Regions from separate parts of the Bifidobacterium sp. UTBIF-78 genome, predicted to be linked through region 2. Evidence: riboswitches for the same ligand, from Rfam matches in the RefSeq annotation. Region 2 holds a riboswitch; the other holds the start of a gene.
What was found. A riboswitch is a leader RNA that binds a small molecule or an ion and turns the genes downstream of it on or off. The one in region 2 is predicted to bind thiamine pyrophosphate.
Positions count from the first base shown of each region.

Region 1 (3,208 bases), on a different contig from region 2:
TGGTGGCCGAATTCGCGTTCATCGCCGCCATGACCGGTGTGGATATCTCCCGTCTCTCGGAGGAGATCATCATCTGGAACACGCAGGAGTTCGCCTTCGTCAAGCTGGACGACGCTTACTCCACCGGCTCCTCGATCATGCCGCAGAAGAAGAACCCGGACATCGCCGAGCTGGCACGTGGCAAGTCCGGCCGTCTCATCGGCGACCTGACCGGCCTTATGACCACGCTCAAGGGCCTGCCCACCGCCTACGCCCGCGACCTGCAGGAGGACAAGGAGGCGGTGTTCGATCAGGTCGACACGCTCGAGGTGCTGCTGCCCGCCTTCACCGGCATGGTCCGTACCATGCGTTTCGATGCTGACCGTCTTGAGGCCGAGGCTCCGACCGGATTCGCGCTCGCCACCGATATCGCCGAATGGCTGGTCAAGAACGGGGTGCCGTTCCGCCACGCCCACGAGCTGTCCGGCGCGTGCGTCAAGCTCGCCGAAGGCCGCGGTCAGGAGCTGTGGGACCTGACGGACGAGGACTTCGTCGAGACGTTCTCCGCGTTCCTGCCCGCCGACAAGGCCCCGGGTGTGCGCGAGGTGCTGTCGAGCCACGGTTCGGTCAACTCTCGCAACGGCAAGGGCGGCACCGCCTACGGCCGTGTGCGCGAGCAGATCGTCGATGCCAAGGCCGAGGCGGAGGAGCTCAAGGTCTTCGCGGACTCGTCCTCGGATGGTTCCGCCTACAAGGCGCCCGGCACGTTCTAAGGTTCGCCGAGGCTCGCAAAGATTCGTAATACCCGCAGGCTCACCAAGGCCTCAGGTTCCTGGAGTTCCGGACTTTCCCCGCGCTTCCGGACTTGCCCGGGCCTTTTCGCGCACTTGCGGTCTCCCGAACGAACTTCCAATCCAGTCGGCTCCCTCTCCGTGAGGGGGCCGTTTTTCGTGTCGCACAGCCGGTTGTCATCGTGGACATCTACACTAGAGCGCAGTACGAACGGGAGCCGTAAGGCTGAGAGGAAGCGTGAAGCTTCGACCGGGGAACTTGACGCGGGTCATGCCGCCGTAAGGAATCGTCGTTTGGATTTGTCAGGGGATGCAGTCGAAGCTTCCAAGGACTCGCAGCGTTGCGACAGACCGCTCGTGGAGCACTATAACCAAGCTGTAGGGCTGATAGGCGCGGGTCTAGTCATCGCGGGATTCGTGAAGACGAAGGCGAGAGACGGACGCAGTGCATATCGGGCATACGGTCGCATGACTGGGTTCATGAATGGGCGCACCACTTAGGGTACGGTTCGTTTCGTGCGCCCTTTTTTAGTATTCGGAGGGATTATGCAGGTCAACGGCGAGCAGGTCACGCTTGACGCACCGGTCAGCGTGGCCGACTACCTCGAAGCGCACGGATTCCGTGCCGAACGGGTGGCCATCGAACTCAACGGCGAGATCATCCCGCGTGAGCGGCGTGCGGACGTCATGCTGGACGACCAGTGCGTCATGGAAATCGTTCAATTCGTCCAAGGTGGATGAATCCGGAACGGATGTAAGGAAAGGAAACCAATCATGAGCAACATCAATCCGGTCACTGAGGAATCCGTCGAGGCCACGCCGTTGCCGCCGCAGCCGAAGGTCGTCAATCCGGTGGGCACGGCCGCTCCCATGCTGCCGGTCGAGGATAAGCCGCTGAACCTCGGCGGCCATGAGTTCCAGTCGCGTTTCATTCTGGGTTCCGGCCGCTATGACCTGAACCTCATCAAGGCCACCGTCGAACACGCCGGCACGCAGATCGTCACCATGGCGCTGCGCCGTGCGCAGACCACCGAGAACAGCGTGCTCGATTACATTCCCGAAGGCATCACGCTGCTGCCGAACACCTCCGGCGCGCGCAACGCCGAAGAGGCCGTGCGCATCGCCCGTCTCGCACGCGAGGTGTGCCACACCGATTTCGTCAAGGTGGAGATCGAGCACGAGACCAAGTATCTGCTGCCGGACAACGCCGAAACCATCCGCGCCACCGAAATGCTGGCCAAGGAAGGATTCGTGGTCATGCCGTACATGTTCCCGGACCCTATCGCCGCACGTCAGCTCGAGGAGGCCGGCGCGGCAGCGGTCATGCCGCTCGGCTCGCTCATCGGCTCCAACATGGGCCTGCGCATGCGTGACTTCATCGAGATCATCATCGCCAACGCGCATGTGCCGGTGATCATCGACGCCGGCATCGGCCGACCGAGCCAGGCTTGCGATGCGATGGAGATGGGCGCGGACGCCGTCATGGCATACACCGCCGTGGCCTCCGCGGGCAACATCCCGCTGATGGCCGAGGCGTTCAAGAACGCCATCAACGCCGGCCGTGCAGCCTACCTGTCCGGTCTCGGCAAGGTGACCGAAGGCCAGGCCGTGCCGTCCAGCCCGACCACTGGATATCTGCACTGAAATTTGTATTGATATTTGGGATTGCTCCCTGCGGGTTGGCGATGGTTCCCCTCAGTCCGTCCGGCTCTCCTCAGTCCGCTTCGCGGCCAGCTCCCCTCAGGGAGGGGAGCCGAGTGGGGGGAATGACGTCGCGATTATCTCACGTAAGGGGAGGCGAGTGGGGGCTGGCGTTGCGGTTCTCTCGCTTGAGGGGAACGGGGGCTCGTCGCTTCGGCTTCCTTGCTTGGGGAGCCGGGATTTGGAGACAACATGGCATTATCGGATGAACAGCTTGAACGGTACTCCCGTCACCTCATCCTGAAGGGTGTGGGCGTAAAAGGGCAGAAGCGGCTGCTTGCCGCCAGCGTGCTCATCATCGGAGCGGGCGGACTCGGCTCGCCAGCAGCCCTGTATTTGGCGGCAGCGGGCGTGGGACGCATCGGACTCGTGGACGGCGATGTGGTCGATCTGAGTAACCTCCAGCGTCAGATCATCCACACCAACGCCGCGGTCGGCACCCCCAAGGTGGAATCAGCCGCGGCGGCCATCCGCGCGCTCAACCCGGACGTGACAGTCGAGACCCACCATGAACTGGTGGACGCCCGCAACATCGCCGCGCTGATCGAACCGTATGACCTGGTGATCGATGCCACCGACAACTTCGCGGCCAAATTCCTCATCAACGACGCCTGCGTGCTGGCCGGCAAGCCGTTCATCCACGCCGGCGTGGTCGGATTCGCCGGTCAGGTGATGGACGTGGTGCCCGGCGAGGGACCGTGCTACCGGTGCATCTTCCGTGATATGCCAGCGGCGGG
Region 1 is NZ_JFAO01000019.1:24,172-27,379, reverse strand. Features, by position in the region: gene argH (argininosuccinate lyase) at 1-752, shown strand, start outside; TPP riboswitch at 972-1,074, shown strand; gene thiS (sulfur carrier protein ThiS) at 1,317-1,511, shown strand; gene BG22_RS05125 (thiazole synthase) at 1,545-2,414, shown strand; gene thiF (thiazole biosynthesis adenylyltransferase ThiF) at 2,664-3,208, shown strand, end outside.
Region 1: another riboswitch for thiamine pyrophosphate. It lies ahead of thiS (sulfur carrier protein ThiS); the one in region 2 lies ahead of tenA (thiaminase II).

Region 2 (3,208 bases):
TGCCACGCCTCCACGAACTGACCCTGCGAGGGGTTGGGCCAATGGATGAGGTACAGATCGATGTAGTCGAGTCCCATGCGGGCCACCGACTCCTCGATGGTCGCGCGCGCCTGATCGTACTGGTGATGACGGCCGGGCAGCTTCGAGGCCACGATGATCTCCTCGCGCGGCACTTCGGACTCGCGGATCGCCTTGCCGACCATGCCCTCGTTCTCGTAGTTGAACGCGGAATCGATGAGCCGGTAGCCCACCTCCAGTGCCGACTTGATGGCCTCCGCGCCCGCGAAGCCGTTCACTTTGTATGTGCCGAATCCGATGGCGGGCAATTCCAGCCCGTCATGTGCCTTGCGCGTGGGGATTGCCGGCGGTTCCATCAGCGTCATCATCGCTCCTTTGCTGTCTTGTGCTGTTTGCATGCATATCTGGGCCAGTGCTTGGCCAGTGTGCCGAGGCGGATGCCCCGCCGTTGACAACTGTACTCGTCGTAACCGTGCTGCGCCGGAAGCTGATTAGGCTATTGCGACGATTGCGATCAGTCCTGTTGCGCTCAGAACGTAGGCATGTCGAGCGACGGAGTCCCCGCGGCGTTGGCCCTGCCCATGTCTCTCGCCGTGGCGTGTTCGCGGAACCACGCGATGACCTGCGACTCGCTCACCGGCTGCAGCGACCAAGCATCAAGCCCCACGTTCAACGCCTCGGGGCGGGCGCCGTCGGGGGAGAGCTGGTGGGTGTGCCCGTACAGCAGCATCCGGCCGTCGAACGGCAGCGCCTTCGCGCTGAATTTCGCCACATCGTCGGGCCAGCTGTATGCCAGATCCTCACGATAGGGGAAATGCGACAGGTTGACCGTGCCAAGCCCGTCGATATCGACGGCGTCGTTGGGCTCCAGGGTTTCGAACAGGTTGCGCGCAGGCTTATCCTCGAGCCACCAATCGTCGTGATTGCCGATCACGCCATGCAGGTGCCTGCAGTTAAGCGCCCGCAGGCAATCCTTGAAATGATTGAGCGACGTGCGGAATCCGATGTCGCCGAGAATCCAGAGTTCGTCATCGGGCCGGACCTGTGCGTTGATGGCATCGATGACCGCCCGGTCGTGGGCGTCGGTGTCGGCCGCCTCGCGGAAGGTGAGCCCCGAATCGAGCGCGGTCTTCTTGGCCCAGTCCTCGGCGGCCTTGCGGCCGTAGGTGTGCAGAATCTCCTCGTAGGTCGAACGACTCGGATCGAACGTGGTGAATCCACGTAGCACGGTGACCAGCGGATGCCCGAAATGCGTGTCGGTGGTGAAATATCGCATCGTATGCTCCTTCTCGATGGCTGAGACCGTCCTGCGGCTCGCATCTGTTGTTGCTTGCTTCCACGGATTCCTCATCAACCTCTGATTCCAGAGTAGGCGGTTCCGTGGGGAGGCGTTATACGCCGGCCGAATCGTCGATCGCATCTGCTGCGGTTTTAGCCGCCATGGCGCTGCGCCCGGTCTGCCGTTATAATGAGCGACGTTGCAGGGGAACCTGAGCCGGCCGCGCGAATCCCGTCTGATGATCTGGACGCTTGGATATCCGCTCGGCCGGCTCGAGGTTGAGAAAGGCGCGGGCCTGACCCTTGGAACCTGTTGGCCAACACCATCGAAGGGAGCAATCGCATATGACCGCCGACACCGTCACGTCATCGTCGTTCGACGCCGCCGCATTCGGACCCATCACGCTCGACCATCTGCCGCCGTTCGCGCAGCGCCTGCGCAAGGCCGCCGACCACGTCTGGGAGGAGGGATACCGCCAGCCGTTCCTGCGCGAACTTGGCGCCGGCACGCTCGACCGTGAGAAGTTCGCCTTCTACCTGCTGCAGGACTACCGCTACCTCGACGACTACGCCAAGGTCCACGCCCTCGCGCTCACCAAGACGCACGACCCCGAGATCATGCGCTTCATGGTTGATGTGCAGAACGCCATCTTCAACGTGGAATCCGCCATGCACCGCAAGTACATGGCGAGCTTCGGCGTGACCGAGGCGGAGATGAACTCGGTGCGTCAGTCGGCGTTCGCACGCGCCTACACGTCGAACATCCTGTCCATCGCCTACGGCAATCCGCTGGTTGACGTTCTCGTGGCCGTGCTGCCCTGCGCTTGGGTGTACGCCGATTACGGGCAGCGTCTCGCCCGCGAATTCGGCGATTCGCTGGAGTCGAACCCATACAAGAGCTGGGTCGACACGTACAAGACCGACGAGTTCTGGAGCTCGGCGGCGTGGCTGCTCAAGCACATCGAGACGCTCGTGGAGGGGCTGAGCGAGGAGAGCAAGGCCGAACTCACCGAGATCTTCGTCGTCGGTGTCGAAAACGAGTATATGTTCTGGGCCAGCGCCTACGACATGCAGTACTCGTGGAAGCCCGAATGGGACGCGGCACGCGCGTGAGCGCTGCCAAGCGGGGGACGCCGCCGTTCCCTGGACGCTAATGGTTTGTCTCTCAATTGTTGGAGTGGTATCGGCCCTCTCTGATGAGAGGGCCGTCAGCGAAGATGACTGGGGAGAAAAAAGCTGAAGCCCTCAATTATTTATAGAGACGGACCACTAGTTGCGTTACGAGGGGCTCCCCAACAGGGCAAGCTCCGAGTATGGATGCCGATATATCGGTGTCTGTACTCAGAATCCCCGTTGAACAGCCTCTTGTAACGCAGATAGTCATTTGGGTGGCCTGAAACGCGGTTCGTGCAAGCACGAATGCAGGGACCGCCGGTGGTTGAACACTTTGCAAGCATGGTATCTGGCTTGCAAGGGGTACATATGGGCGTGTGCGGACAGCTATCTGCGTTGCAAGGGGTACCTTATCGGCGAAATGCCGAGTACAAACGTTGCGATATCGCCGTCCGTACTCGGAATATCCATCGTCAGGTACCCCTTGCAACGCAGATAGCTATCCGGAGAACCCGGAATGTACCCCTTGCAAGCGAGATAGGCGCCAACAGCAGTCGAATCCTGCTGCCGGATCGCTGCGTGACTACAGTCCACGCAGAAAAACGCTGATGTCGGCGATTTCCTGATCGCAGATGGCGTGCCCCATGCCGGGGTACGTCCGATAGGTGAGGTGGCCGGCGTCTTCCAGCACGGCACGCGCATTGTGCTGATCGTCCAAGGGAATCGTGTGGTCCTCGGTGCCGTACGCCAGGAAGAACCGCGTCGGTGACTCGAGCGTCGCATCCTCCTCACCCTTGAA
Region 2 is NZ_JFAO01000003.1:100,377-103,584, forward strand. Features, by position in the region: gene BG22_RS00930 (aldo/keto reductase) at 1-377, opposite strand, end outside; gene BG22_RS00935 (metallophosphoesterase family protein) at 548-1,294, opposite strand; TPP riboswitch at 1,491-1,648, shown strand; gene tenA (thiaminase II) at 1,642-2,409, shown strand; gene BG22_RS00945 (dienelactone hydrolase family protein) at 2,993-3,208, opposite strand, start outside.